DNA from 2 places in the Blastococcus sp. SYSU DS0541 genome. Region 1 is predicted to be linked to the other one. Evidence: predicted binding sites of a transcription regulator. Region 1 holds the regulator's gene; the other holds the start of a gene.
The links. The regulator LexA, encoded in region 1, represses DNA repair genes until DNA is damaged. The targets are predictions, from matches to a motif close to TCGAACANNTGTTCGA.
Positions count from the first base shown of each region.

Region 2: the regulator LexA is predicted to act here: its motif matches at 4,321-4,336, upstream of ruvC (crossover junction endodeoxyribonuclease RuvC).

Region 1 covers NZ_JBJHAD010000008.1:47,711-54,581, forward strand. Annotated here, with positions in the region: gene ACI794_RS10820 (ABC transporter ATP-binding protein) at 1-54, shown strand, start outside; gene ACI794_RS10825 (extracellular solute-binding protein) at 156-1,211, shown strand; gene ACI794_RS10830 (ABC transporter permease) at 1,264-3,099, shown strand; gene ACI794_RS10835 (enoyl-CoA hydratase/isomerase family protein) at 3,096-3,884, shown strand; gene lexA (transcriptional repressor LexA) at 3,949-4,713, opposite strand; gene ACI794_RS10845 (LysM peptidoglycan-binding domain-containing protein) at 4,919-5,413, shown strand; gene ACI794_RS10850 (hypothetical protein) at 5,524-6,264, shown strand; gene nrdR (transcriptional regulator NrdR) at 6,725-6,871, shown strand, end outside.
Region 2 covers NZ_JBJHAD010000019.1:75,972-82,842, reverse strand. Annotated here, with positions in the region: gene ACI794_RS18100 (glycosyltransferase family 4 protein) at 1-104, shown strand, start outside; gene ACI794_RS18095 (hypothetical protein) at 116-667, shown strand; gene pdxS (pyridoxal 5'-phosphate synthase lyase subunit PdxS) at 716-1,624, shown strand; gene ACI794_RS18085 (heparan-alpha-glucosaminide N-acetyltransferase domain-containing protein) at 1,621-2,718, shown strand; gene pdxT (pyridoxal 5'-phosphate synthase glutaminase subunit PdxT) at 2,742-3,383, shown strand; gene ACI794_RS18075 (YebC/PmpR family DNA-binding transcriptional regulator) at 3,380-4,141, shown strand; gene ruvC (crossover junction endodeoxyribonuclease RuvC) at 4,354-4,923, shown strand; gene ruvA (Holliday junction branch migration protein RuvA) at 4,899-5,558, shown strand; gene ruvB (Holliday junction branch migration DNA helicase RuvB) at 5,632-6,756, shown strand.

The sequences.
Region 1 (6,871 bases):
ACGACCGAGGGCGCCACGCCCGCCCCAGCTCCGGCCCGGCGGTCCGCCGCATGACCGGGATCTCCCGCACCGCCGTCCGTCCACCCGCCCCGCACCGCCGTCCGAGAAGAGGCACCGTGTCGACTCGTCACACCACCCGTCGCAGGAACGCCCTGTTGGCGCTCCCCCTGTCCGCCGTCCTCCTCGCCGGGTGCGGCAACGGCTCCGAGCCGGCAGCGGAGGGCGGTGAGGGGAGCGGCGGTGGAGCAGCCGGGGTCGAGGGCATCAGCGAGGACCTCATCGCCGCCGCCCAGGAGGAGGGCGGCGTCGTCATCTACGCCGGCGGGCACACCCGCCCCGGGGTCGAGCTCCTCCAGCAGCGGATGCAGGAGCTCTTCGACGTCGAGGTGACGTTCACCCGCGAGGACTCCGGCGCGGTCGCCAACTCCATCTCCGCGGAGCTCGCCAGCGGCTCGCTCAACGCCGACGTGGTCAGCCTGACCGACCCGGACACGCTCCAGCAGTGGGCCGACGAGGGCATCATCGTCGACGCCGACATCCCGAACGCCGACGAGATCATCGAGGGCCTCGACAACCCCGACAACCCGCAGGTGCCGTACAGCCTCGTGCCGCTCGGCATCATGTACAACGACGCCAGCACCGATCCCGCCGATCTGCCCACCACGTGGGAGGAGTTCGCCTCCTCGGCCGAGGGCACCATCGTGAGCTCCGACCCGGGAGCGTCGGGCACCGCCCTCGCCTACTACACCACGCTCACCGGGCTGTACGGCGAGGAATGGCTCCAGCAGCTGGCCGAGCGGGAGGTGATCGTCACCGACAGCAGCCTGGCCCTGGCTCAGCTCGTGCTGACCGGCGAGGCGGACATCGGCGTCCCCGCGATCGAGTCCGCGGTGATCAGCGCTGCCGACGAGGGTGAGCCGCTGGCCATCGCGTTCATGGAGGACGGCGTGCCGACCTTCACCAGCGAGCTGGCCATGCTCGCCGACGCACCCCGGCCCAACGCAGCGAAGCTCCTGCTGCAGTACCAGCTCAGCGAGGACTACCAGAACGCGCTGGTCGAGCTCGGCGGGCGCAGCGTGCTCGAGGGCGCGCCGCAGCCGGCCGAGGGTGCCGACCTCTCCGACGCCACGCTCCTCCCCGCCGATCTGGAGGAGATCGCCGCCCGGGGAGACCAGGTGGTGGCACGCTTCGCCGAACTGTTCAGCCGGTGAGCGCGGCGGGTCGGGCCGGCGCAACCGCCGGCTCGCGCAGGCGGAGCGGGACGTGGCGCTGAGCCGCTCCGCGACCCCCACGGCGCCGGGCGCCGATCCGCGCGAGCGGTCGGCGTCCGGCACCGCCGGGGGCCCGCCCCCTGCACGGGCGCCGCGCCGCCGCCGGTCGACCGGGTTCGAGCGCGCCATGCGCATCGTGTGGGTGCTGGCGCTGCTGATCCTGGTCGGCTACCCGATCGCGCAGGTCTTCGGGCAGAGCTTCGTGGCGGACGACGGCGGCCTCACCCTGTCGAACTACGCGCTGCTGGCTTCCGAGCCCCAGTTGCTGGAGGCGATCCGCAACTCGGTCTGGATCGCGTGCGGCACGGTGCTCGGGAGTCTCCTGATCGGGCTGCCGCTGGCCTGGTTCACCGTGCGCACGGACATGCCGATGCGCCGGTTCTTCCGCGGGAGCGCCGTCCTGACGTTCGCGGCGCCGAGCTTCATCGCCGCACTGGGCTGGGTGCTGCTCCTGGGGCCGCGCAACGGCGTGCTGAACACGGCGCTCATGTCGCTGTTCGGGCTCGAGGAGTCGCCGTTCAACATCTTCACGCCGTGGGGGATCATCTTCGTGCTCTCCCTGTTCCTCTACCCGCTGGTCTTCCTGCCCGTCTCGGCGGCCCTCGAAGGCATCGACCCCGCCTTGGAGCAGGCCGCGGCCAGCCTCGGCGCGTCGCGCTGGCGGGTGCTGCGGACGGTGACGTTCCCGGTCATCGCGCCTGCCCTGATCGCCGGCTCGATCCTGGTGTTCGTCTCCTCGGCGATCATCTTCGGTCCCGTGGCGATCCTGGGCGCGCCGACCGGGTTCCAGACGATCCCCACCGTGCTGCTGAGCCTCATGCAGTTCCCGCCGCGGATCGAGGTGGCGGCGGTGATCTCCGTGCCGATCCTCGTCATCATCGCGGCGCTGCTGCTGATCCAGCGCAAGATCGTGGGCGGCCGGAAGTTCACCGTCATCGGAGGCAAGCCGGGCCGGCAGGACGTGACGCACCTGGGCGCCGGTCGCTACGCGGCGGTGGCGTTCTGCGTGGCCGTCGTGGTGCTGAGCCTGGTCCTGCCGTTCGGCATGCTGCTGGTGACGTCGTTCCGCAAGGCCCTGGGGCGCCCGCTCGGGTGGGACAACTTCACCCTGACCGGCAACTACGAGGAGGTCTTCGGCCGGCCCCTCATCGCCGCGGCCATGGGCAACAGCTTCGTGCTGGCCATCGGCGGCACGGTGCTGGCCCTGGCCGTGGCGCTGCTCGCCTCGTGGTTGGTGCACCGCACCAAGGCGCGCAGCAACGCGGTGATCGTGGGCGCGATGGCCGCGCCGCTCGCCTTCCCGGGTGCGGTCCTCGGTATCGGGCTGATCATCGCCTACGCGGCCCAGCCGTTCGGGTTGGGCGGGACGCTGACGATCCTGCTGATCGCCTACACGGGCAGCGCCCTGCCACTGACGTTCGCCTACGTCCACGCCGGGATGGGCCAGATCGGGGCCGAGGTGGAGGAGGCATCGCGCAGCCTGGGGGCCTCCTGGGCGCGCACCTGGCGGCGGATCACCGTGCCGCTGCTGCGGCCGTCGCTCCTGGCGGCGGGCCTGCTCAACTTCGTGCTCCTGTTCCGGGAGCTGGAGATGTCGGTGTTCCTCTACACCGGCGCGAACCCGACCGTCGCCACGGTGCTCTACAACCTGGCGAGCGAGTCGCTGTACCAGCGGGTCGGCGCCCTCTCCGTGGTGATCCTGCTGATCAACATCGTCGTGACCGTGATCGCCATGCGCCTGCTCGACCGCAAACCCGGCGAGCCCACCCGGCGGTCCCGCCGCGAGCCGTCCGTCGCACTCAACACACCCCCGGAGGAAGCAGCATGACCGAGACCACCACTGATGTCGGCACCGGCGTGCACCTGCGCTACGAGACGCCGCACATCGCCGTCCTCACGCTGGACAGCCCTCCGTCGAACACGTTCAGCTGGGAGAGCCGGCGGTCGTTCATGAGGGCGCTGGACATCCTGGACGCCGACGAGGACGTCCGCTGCCTGGTGATCACCGGCGAGGGGCGCGCATTCACCGCCGGGGCCCACCTGGGCGAGGACCAGTCCATGAGCGACGAGCAGCTGACCGACTACCTCGCCGAGTTCAGCCGGGTGCTCAACGGCGTGCAGAACTTCCGGGCACCCGTGATCGCCGCCATCAACGGGGCCACGATCGGCGGCGGCCTGGAGTTCTCGCTCTGCTGTGACATCCGCATCGCATCGACGGAGGCGTTCTTCGTGGCCGCCGGCGTCAACGTGGGCCTCATCGTCAGCTTCTGGCGTCTGCCGCGCGTCATCGGGCTCGGCCCGGCCAAGGAGATCCTGCTGACCGGCGCCCGCTACACGGCCCAGCAGGCGCTCAACTGGGGACTGGTCACGGAGGTGCACGAGCCCGGTGACCTCATGCCCGCGGCGCTCGCAAAAGCCCAGCGCATCGCCACCCGCGCGCCGTTGTCGGTGGAGGCGACCAAGGAGGCCGTCACCGGCGCGTTCGAGATGGACTTCGCGCAGGGTCAGGCGCTGCAGACCAAGCGCTTCCTGGAGATGTTCCGCACCGATGACCACCAGGAGGCGCTGCGGGCGTTCTTCGAGAAGCGGGACGGCGACTACCAGCGGCGCTGATCGACCCCGCTGACGTCGATGGCCGGTCGGGAGGAGAACCCGGCCGGCCGTCGACGTCAGCGGCTCAGACCCGTCGGAGAACGCTCACGACCCGGCCGAGGATGGTCGCCTCGTCGCCCGGGATGGGCTCGTACGCCGGGTTGTGCGGCAGCAGCCAGACGTGGCCGTCGCGCCGCTTGTAGGTCTTGACCGTCGCCTCGCCGTCGATCATCGCGGCGACGATCTCGCCGTTCTCGGCGGTCGGCTGCTGGCGGACGACGACCCAGTCGCCGTCGCAGATCGCCGCCTCGACCATCGAGTCGCCGGCCACCTTGAGCATGAAGACCGTGCCCTCGCCGACCAGCTCGCGCGGCAGGGGGAAGACGTCCTCCACCGCCTGCTCGGCCAGGACGGGGCCACCGGCAGCGATCCGCCCGACGAGCGGGACGTAGGTGGGCGCCGACGCCTGCATGCCGTCACCGACCACCGGCGGCTCGGTGTGCGCGACCACCCCGCGGGCGGCGTCGCCGGGGAGCCGGACGTCGAGGGCGCGCGGACGGTTCGGATCGCGCCGCAGCCACCCCTTCTTCTGCAGGACCGACAGCTGGTGCGCGACCGAGGACGCCGAGGACAGGCCCACCGCCTCGCCGATCTCGCGGACCGAGGGTGGGTACCCACGGCGGTCGATCGAGTCGCGGATCACCTCGAGGACCCGGCGCTGCCGCTGGGTGAGGCCGTCGCCGTCCGCCGTGCGGTCGGGGAACGCCCGCACCGACGCGGAACCGTCAGCCTCCCGGGCCGTTGCCCTGGTGCCGCGACCGGCGCCGGAGGTCCCCTTCGAGTCCGCCACGTCTCCTCCTCGCCGGCTGCCCGTGCAGCGCTCGACCGTCGTCGTCGGGTGGAACCGTAGCGCCGATCGGCGCCCAGTTCAAACACGTGTTCGAAAGTTTCCCGTGTCGCATCGCTTCTGTCGGTCCTGTCCGGTAGACATCGGACAGACGTTCGAATCGAACGTGTGTTCGGACCGGCTCGCGTCGGTCGGGAGGGTGGGAGACATGGACGGCGGCGCTGCGCTGCGGGTTTCCGGCGGGTCGGCGGTCGGTGGAGGTGAGGCGGGCGCCGGGGCCCGGCCCGCCCGGCACCTCCGGGTGCTGCCGCCACCGACGTCCTACTCGGCGGCCGTCGCGCCCCGGGTGGGAGAGCCCGGGCGGCGCCTGACCGTCGTGCGGACGGCCCCCGGTAGCAGGAGCGCCGCTCCGCCGCCGCCGCTGCGGCTGACCGCGCGTGGGCGCCGGGCGGTGGCGGTGGCCGTTCTGCTGCTCGGCCTCGCCCTGGTGCCCCTGGCCGGTGCGGTGCTGGGTGAGGCAGACGGCGGGCTCCAGCTGATGGGGACGACCCAGGTCATCGTCGAGCCGGGCGACACCCTGTGGTCCATCGCCGGCGCGGTGGCCGAGGGGCGGGACGTGCGGGACGTCATCGTCGACATCCGGCGGCTGAACCGGCTCGACACCGCACAGATCACCCCTGGTCAGGTGCTGCTGTTGCCCTGACGGGTGCCCCTGCACCACGCGAGACGTTCACAATGCGGATCGGCGACTTCGTCAACCCTGCGTATGGGGACGTTTACGCTGAGTGCTGGTCGTCCGTTTACGGTCGTCGCGTGTCGAGCGTCATGGAGAACCGCGCCGCCGTGTTCACCCGTCATCCCCAGGCCGTCGAGGTGCTGCACGCGGGTGCCTGGCGGGCGGGGGAGCTGCTGGGTTGGCGGCACGACGACTCCGGCGCGTGCCAGATGCGGGTGCGGACCGTGGTCGACGGGGTCGAGCAGGCGATGTGGACGGCGCTGGACACCGTGCGGCTCCCGGAACCCGCGTCCGCCCGTCCCGGGACGCAGCTGATGGCCGCGCAGCCGGCGCTCCGGTCGGGTGGTGGTCGTTCGACCGACCCCGAGGCGACCGCCAGCCTCCCTCGGGTGCGCGACAGCCGCCCCGAGCGGTCGGCTCCGGCTCGCACGGGTGGTCGCCGACGCGCACCCGAGGGCGACGAGATCCGGGCGGCGACCGCCTCCTCCGTGCCCGTGCACCCGTCCGGTCGGCACCGGGCACCGGCCATCGCGCCGGGCCCGGTCGTCGGGCGGCACCGGGCGGCCGACGCCGAGCTCGCCCCCCTCGTCGCCGGCGGCACGCCGGCCGCGTCCGCCGCCCCGGTCCGGGATGGGGGTGTGCCTGCCTGGGTGATCCCGGCCGCGCGCTCCGCGCCGCCCGTGGAGCTGCGACCGCTCGGGCGCGACTGGACCCCGCCGGCCGGTCTCGAGCCCGAGCTGCTGACCCGTCCCATGCGGTTGAGCGACCAGATCCCGCACTCCCGCCGACGCCGGGTGGACGGGTCCCTCAGCGCCTGATCGGCAGGTGGCGCGCGCACCGGCGCCGGGCCCTCGCGGTTGCGCGCCCCGCCGCGTCCGGCCGTGCGTCCGCGGTTGTGCGGGCGGAGCGCCCGGCGGCTGCGCCCCCGCGCCGGCGCGGGCGGCCGGAGCTCCCTGCCCGCCTCGCGCCGACCGACCCCTGTGCAGCCGGCCCGCCGCGGCGGGGCCCGCGCCGGCGTGTCGCCGCGGTGTGTCTGTGACGGCTGGGGCCCGCTGTTCCGCCTGCGCACGGCAGTGTCGGGGCGGAACACGCCGAGCCGACGATCACTTGCACATCTTGTGTGGGCCGTCCTAGGGTTCCCCCACATCTAGTAGTTACAGAGCTGTAAGCCCGTCCACAGGCCGATCCTCAGGTTCTCCCCGTCGCATCCACCGGATGTCCCCAGGGGGCTCCACAGGCGGCCCGTGGCAGGCCCACCGGCGGAGGAGGTGAACCACCGTGCGCTGCCCGTTCTGCCACAACTCCGACAGCCGGGTCATCGACTCCCGGGAGACCGACGAGGGCGCCACCACGCGTCGTCGTCGTTCGTGCCCGGCCTGCGGGCGGCGGTTCACCACCGTCGAGGAAGCGGTGCTCGCCGTCGTC
Region 2 (6,871 bases), on a different contig from region 1:
CCGGTGGCGGCGTGGTGACCGCCGCGCCCGAGCACGACTTCCCCGGGGTCCCCCCGACCGGTACCGCGGCCGGACGTCCCCGCATCCGGCGCCCGCGCCGCTAGCCTCGGGGACCGTGACGCCCCAGGACTGGCTGCTGCTCGCCGCCGGAGTGCTCCTGCTCCTGGTGGCCTGGACCGGGTGGACCCTCACCCGGTTGCGGCGGCTGTCCGCGCGGGTCGACCGGGCGTGGGCGACGCTGGACGCCCAGCTGCAGCGCCGCGCTCGCCTGGCCGAGGAGCTGGCCCGCGAGCACCCCGCCGCCCTGCGGCACGACGTCCGCGTCCGGCTGGCCGCCGTCGCCGCCGAGGCACGGGGCGCCCGCGGCGCGGGAGACCGGGAGCTGGTGGAGAACGCGCTCGGCCACCAGCTGCGCGAGCTCCCGCCCGACCTGCCCGGCGTCCCCGCCGCGCTGCGCGGCGACCTGGCGGGCACCCAGACCCGGGTCGCCCTCGCCCGCCGCTTCTACAACGACGCCGTCCGCGACACCCGCGAGCTGCGCGGCCGCCGCTCCTGCCGGTGGGCGGGGCTGCACCGGTCCCGCCCGCTGCCGCGCTACTTCGACATCGACGACCGGCTGGCCGAGGTGGGGGCGGGCGCCGACGCGGCCGTCCGCCGCTCGGCCTGACCGCCGTATGGTGAGGCGCCCCATCAGCCCACCCCGAGGCGGACACACGTGACCACGCACCCCGAGCCCGCCGGCGGCCGGACCGGCACCGACCGCGTGAAGCGCGGCATGGCCGAGCAGCTCAAGGGGGGCGTCATCATGGACGTCGTCACCCCCGAGCAGGCCCGCATCGCCGAGGACGCCGGCGCCGTCGCGGTCATGGCCCTCGAGCGGGTGCCCGCCGACATCCGCGCCCAGGGCGGGATCGCGCGGATGAGCGATCCCGACATGGTGCAGGGCATCATCGACGCCGTCTCCATCCCCGTGATGGCCAAGGCCCGCATCGGCCACTTCGTCGAGGCCCAGGTGCTGCAGGCCCTCGGCGTCGACTACATCGACGAGTCCGAGGTGCTGACCCCCGCGGACGAGGCGCACCACATCGACAAGCACGCGTTCACCGTGCCGTTCGTCTGCGGCGCCACCGACCTCGGCGAGGCGCTGCGGCGCATCTCCGAGGGTGCGGCGATGATCCGCTCCAAGGGCGAGGCCGGCACCGGCAACGTCGTCGAGGCCACCCGGCACATGCGGGCGCTGCGCGCCGGCATCCGGAAGCTGGCGACCCTGGACGAGACCGAGCTGTTCGTGGCGGCCAAGGAGCTCCGCGCCCCGCACGACCTGGTGGTCGAGGTGGCTCGGCTCGGCAAGCTCCCCGTCGTCCTCTTCACCGCGGGCGGCATCGCCACCCCCGCCGACGCGGCGATGATGATGCAGCTCGGCGCCGAGGGCGTGTTCGTCGGCTCGGGCATCTTCAAGTCCGGCGACCCGGTGCAGCGGGCGGCGGCGATCGTCCAGGCCACCACCTTCTTCGACGACCCGGACGTGATCGCCAAGGTCTCCCGGGGCCTCGGCGAGCCGATGGTCGGCATCAACGTCGCGACGCTCCCGGAGAGCGAGCGGTACGCCACCCGCGGCTGGTGACCGTGGACGTCCAGCGGCGCATCGCCGGGCTGGACGTCGCGCGCGGGCTCGCCGTGCTCGGCATGTTCGCCGCCCACCTGCGGGTGGGCGGCGAGTTCGGGCCGGACCCGCGGACCTGGACGGCGGTCGTCGACGGCCGCTCGTCGATCCTCTTCGCGACCCTGGCCGGCATCTCGGTCGCACTGCTCTCCGGGCGCAGCCGGCCCCCCGAGGGGCCGGTGCTGTCCCGGGTGCGCGTGCGGATCGCCGTCCGCGCGCTGTGGGTCTTCGCGATCGGACTGGCGCTGCAGGAGCTGGACACCTTCGTCGCGGTAATCCTGGGTGTCTACGGGGTCCTCTTCCTGATGGTGCTGCCCTTCCTGCGCTGGCCGGTCCGCCGGCTGCTGGTGACCGCGGGCCTCGTCGCCGTCGTCGCCCCGCCGGTGCTCGTCGTCCTCGGCCAGGTGCTGACCACGATCGGACTGGCGCAGGCGCTGGGACCCTCGCTGCTGGTCACCGGCTACTACCCGGCGCTGCTCTGGATCGCATTCGTCCTGGTCGGCCTGGCGGTGGGGCGGCTGGACCTCTCCTCCGGGGCGGTGCGTGCGCGGCTGGCGGCCGCGGGCGCGGTCGCCGCGGTCGTGGGCTACGGCGGGGGCTGGGCGAGCTCGGAGCTCCTGGCCGGCGGCGTGCCCTCCGCCGGCCCGGAGACCGGCTTCACCGTCCCGGGCGTCTTCGACGCCCGCTGGCTGACCGGCGCAGAGGCGCACAGCGGGACGACGTTCGAGGTGGTCGGCTCCACCGGCTTCGCCGTCCTCGTGGTGGTGGGCTGCCTGCTGGCGGCCGAGCGGCTGCCGCGGGTCACCGACCCCGTCGCGGCGGTGGGGGCGCTGGCGCTCAGCGTCTACGCGGCCCACCTCCTGGCGATCCGGGTGCTGATGGACGTCGTCCCCGGCCGCGTGCAGGGCGCGGGCACGTGGCTCGGGTTCGCCGCGGCCGCGCTGGCCGGCGCCTGGATCTGGCGGCGCACCGTCGGCCGCGGCCCGCTGGAGTGGCTGCTCACCTGGACGTCGAGCCGGGCGGCCGGCCTCGCCCCGTCGGCGCCGGCGGTCTGAGCCACGCCGTAGCGTGGGCGGCCGTGTCCACCGGCCCCGCCCGCCCCGTCGTCGGGGTCCTGGCCCTCCAGGGCGACGTGCGCGAGCACCTCGCCGCGCTGCGTGCCGAGGGCGCCGACGCCCTGCCTGTGCGCCGCCCGAAGGAGCTCGCCGGCGTCGACGGGATCGTCGTCCCCGGCGGGGAGTCGACGACCATGGCCAAGCTGGCCGCCCGGTGGGGCCTGCTGGCGCCGCTGCGGGACGCCGTCCGTGCCGGGCTGCCGGCCTACGGCAGCTGCGCGGGCATGATCCTGCTCGCCGACCGGCTGGTCGGGGCGCCCCCCGGCCAGGAGACGGTCGGCGGGCTCGACGTGACGGTCCGCCGCAACGCCTTCGGCCGCCAGGTCGACTCCTTCGAGACCCGCGTCGAGCTGGACGGCGTCGACGGTGGGCCGCTGCACGCCGTCTTCATCCGGGCGCCGTGGGTCGAGGAGGCCGGGCCGGCGGTGCACGTCCTCGGCCGGGTCGTCGGGGGAGCGGCCGACGGTAGGATCGTCGCGGTCCGCCAGGGGGACGTCGTGGCGACCAGCTTCCACCCCGAGCTGACCGGGGACCGCCGGGTGCACGCGCTGTTCGTCGACATCGTGCGCCGTCACCTGGCCGACGCAGAGAGGGGAGAGCCGTGAGCGGCCACTCCAAGTGGGCGACGACCAAGCACAAGAAGGCCGGGATCGACGCCAAGCGCGGCAAGCTGTTCGCCAAGCTCATCAAGAACATCGAGGTCGCGGCCCGCACCGGCGGCGGCGACCCGGCCGGCAACCCGACGCTCTACGACGCCATCCAGAAGGCGAAGAAGAGCTCGGTGCCCAACGACAACATCGACCGGGCGGTCAAGCGCGGCGCCGGACTCGAGGCCGGCGGCGTCGACTACCAGGGCATCACCTACGAGGGCTACGCCGCCGGCGGTGTCGCCGTCCTCGTCGAGTGCCTGACCGACAACAAGAACCGCTCGGCCATGGAGGTCCGCACCGCCATGACCCGCAACGGCGGGTCCATGGCCGACCCCGGCTCGGTCTCCTACCTCTTCTCCCGCAAGGGCGTGGTGACGGTGCCGAAGTCCGGTGACGTCGACGAGGACACCGTGCTCATGGCGGTGCTCGACGCCGGCGCCGAGGAGGTGCGCGACCTCGGCGACACCCTCGAGGTGCTCTGCGAGCCCACCGACCTGGTCGCCGTCCGCACCGCGCTGCAGGACGCGGGCATCGACTACGACTCCGCCGAGGCCGGCTTCCAGCCCAGCGTCCAGGTGGAGCTCGACGCCGAGGGGGCCGCCAAGGTGTTCCGGCTGATCGACGCGCTCGAGGACTGCGACGACGTGCAGAACGTCTACGCCAACTACGACGTGCCCGACGAGGTCATGGAGCAGGTCGCGGCGGACGCTTAGGCCCCCTCGCAGGGGCCCGGCGCGAGTATGCGAGTGCTGGGGGGTGAGGGGGGGGGTCCTTCTACCCGGTGCCCCCCACGACTCGCTCCGCTCGCCGCGGGTCCCTGCACCGCGGCCGGTTCCAGTACGTCGCCAGGGCGTGTTGGCGGGGTTCGGTCGGGGAGGCCGGTTAGCCTCGGTCGAACACCAGTTCGGCTGACGGGAGCGTGACCATGCGGGTGCTCGGCATAGACCCGGGCCTCACCCGGTGCGGGTGGGGAGTGGTCGACGGGCGCCCCGGGACGCGACCGACGGCGGTCGGGGTCGGGGTCGTCCGCACGCTCGCGGAGCTCGACCTGGAGCTGCGGCTGCTCGAGCTGCACACCGCCGTCACGGCGCTGCTGCGCGAGCACCGCCCTGACGTGGTGGCCATCGAGCGGGTGTTCACCCAGAACAACAAGGGCACCGCCACGGGGACGGCGCAGGCAGCCGGGGTCGCCGCGCTCGCCGCGGCCCAGGCCGACCGCCCGGTCGCCTGGCACACGCCCAGCGAGGTCAAGGCGGCCATCTCCGGCAACGGCCGCGCGGACAAGGAGCAGGTCACCCTCATGGTCACCCGGGTCCTCGGGCTCGCCGCCGCCCCGAAGCCGGCCGACGCCGCCGACGCCCTCGCGCTCGCGGTCTGCCACGCCTGGCGCGGCCCGGCCCAGCAGCGGCTGCGCACCGCCGCGCTGGCCGGCGGGATCGGCGCGCCGGTGCGCAGCACCACGCTGCCGCGGTGGACGGGGGTGGCGGCGCGATGATCGCCAGCGTCAGCGGCCGGGTCGCCGCGGTATCCCCGGACGGCGCCGTCGTCGAGGTGGGCGGCATCGGCCTCGCGGTGCAGTGCACCCCCGGCACCATCGCCCGCCTGCAGGTGGGGGAGTCCGCCCGGCTGGCGACCAGCCTCGTCGTGCGCGAGGACAGCCTCACCCTCTACGGCTTCGCCGACGACGACGAGCGCCAGCTGTTCGAGCTGCTGCAGACCGCCAACGGCGTCGGCCCCCGGCTCGCGCAGGCGGTGCTGGCGATCCACCCGCCGCGCGAGGTGCGCCGGGCGGTGTCGATGGCGGACGTCAAGGCGCTGATGCAGGTGCCGGGCATCGGCAAGAAGGGCGCCGAGCGGCTGATCCTGGAGCTGCGCGACCGGCTGGGGTCCACGACCACCGACACCTCGCTGGACGCGCCCGCCCCTGTCGGGCTGCCGTCCGTGACGCCGGTGGCGCCCTGGCGGGACCAGCTCACCAGCGCGCTGGTCGGCCTGGGCTGGAGCGGCAAGGAGGCCGAGACGGCGGTGACCCAGCTCGCCCCGGTGGCCGACGAGCAGGTCGCCGCGACCGGGAGCGTGGAGGTCGCGGTGCTGCTCCGACGGGCGCTCCAGCTGCTGGGTAGGACGTGAGCGAGCTTGCGAGCGAACCGATGAGCAGAGCAGCGCCGCTCACGCGGGCGACGAGCGCCAGCGAGGAGGACGCGTGAGCGCCCCGTTCGACCGGTCGCTGACCGGTGACCTCGCCGCCGACGCGACGCCGGAGTGGACGGTGTCGCCGCAGGCCGGCGAGGAGGAGCGGGTCGTCGAGTCCGCGCTCCGGCCGCACTCGCTGCACGACTTCATCGGCCAGCCGAAGGTCGCCCGCCAGCTGGCCCTGGTCCTCGAGGGGGCCAAGCGGCGTGGGCGCACCCCGGACCACGTGCTCCTGTCGGGGCCACCCGGGCTCGGCAAGACGAGCCTGGCGCTGATCATCGGCTCCGAGCTCGGCACCTCGGTGAAGATCACCAGTGGTCCGGCGATCGAGCGGTCGGGCGACCTGGCGGCGATGCTGTCCAACCTGGCGCCCGGCGACGTCCTGTTCATCGACGAGATCCACCGCATCGCCCGGCCCGCCGAGGAGCTGCTCTACATGGCGATGGAGGACTTCCGCGTCGACGTCGTCGTCGGCAAGGGGCCCGGGGCGACGGCGATCCCGCTGCAGATCAACCCGTTCACCCTCGTCGGGGCCACCACCCGGGCCGGGCTGCTCACCGGGCCGCTGCGCGACCGGTTCGGCTTCGTCGGGCAGATGGAGTTCTACGAGCCGGCCGAGCTGCAGCGGGTGCTCGCCCGCAGCGCCGACCTGCTCGGCGTCGAGCTCACCGACGAAGGTTCCGCCGAGATCGCCGGGCGCTCCCGCGGGACACCGCGCATCGCCAACCGGCTGCTGCGCCGGGTGCGCGACTACGCCGAGGTGGAGGCCGACGGCCGCGTCACCCGCGAGGTCGCCGAGGCCGCGCTCGCGCTGTACGACGTCGACCACCTCGGGCTGGACCGGCTGGACCGCGCCGTCCTCGAGGCGCTGGTGGGCAAGTTCGGGGGCGGGCCGGTCGGCGTCGCCACCCTCGCGGTGGCCGTCGGGGAGGAGCCGCACACCGTCGAGGAGGTCTGCGAGCCCTTTCTCGTGCGGGCCGGTCTGCTGGCGCGCACCCCCCGCGGACGGGTCGCCACCGAGGCCGCCTGGGAGCACCTGGGCCGGCCGGTGCCGCGCGGCGGCGTCCCCCTCGGGCGGGTCACCGCCGACCCACCGGTACCGGGGTCGTCGTCAGAGACCCTCTTCGACGCCTAGACTCCCGGACGCTGGCGCGCAACTCGCAGGCCGGGCCGTGCGCGTCCCGCCTGGTAGCCGCGCGTACGGCAACCGATGCACCCGAGCGGTCCCGTCCCGGGCCGCACCACCGCGA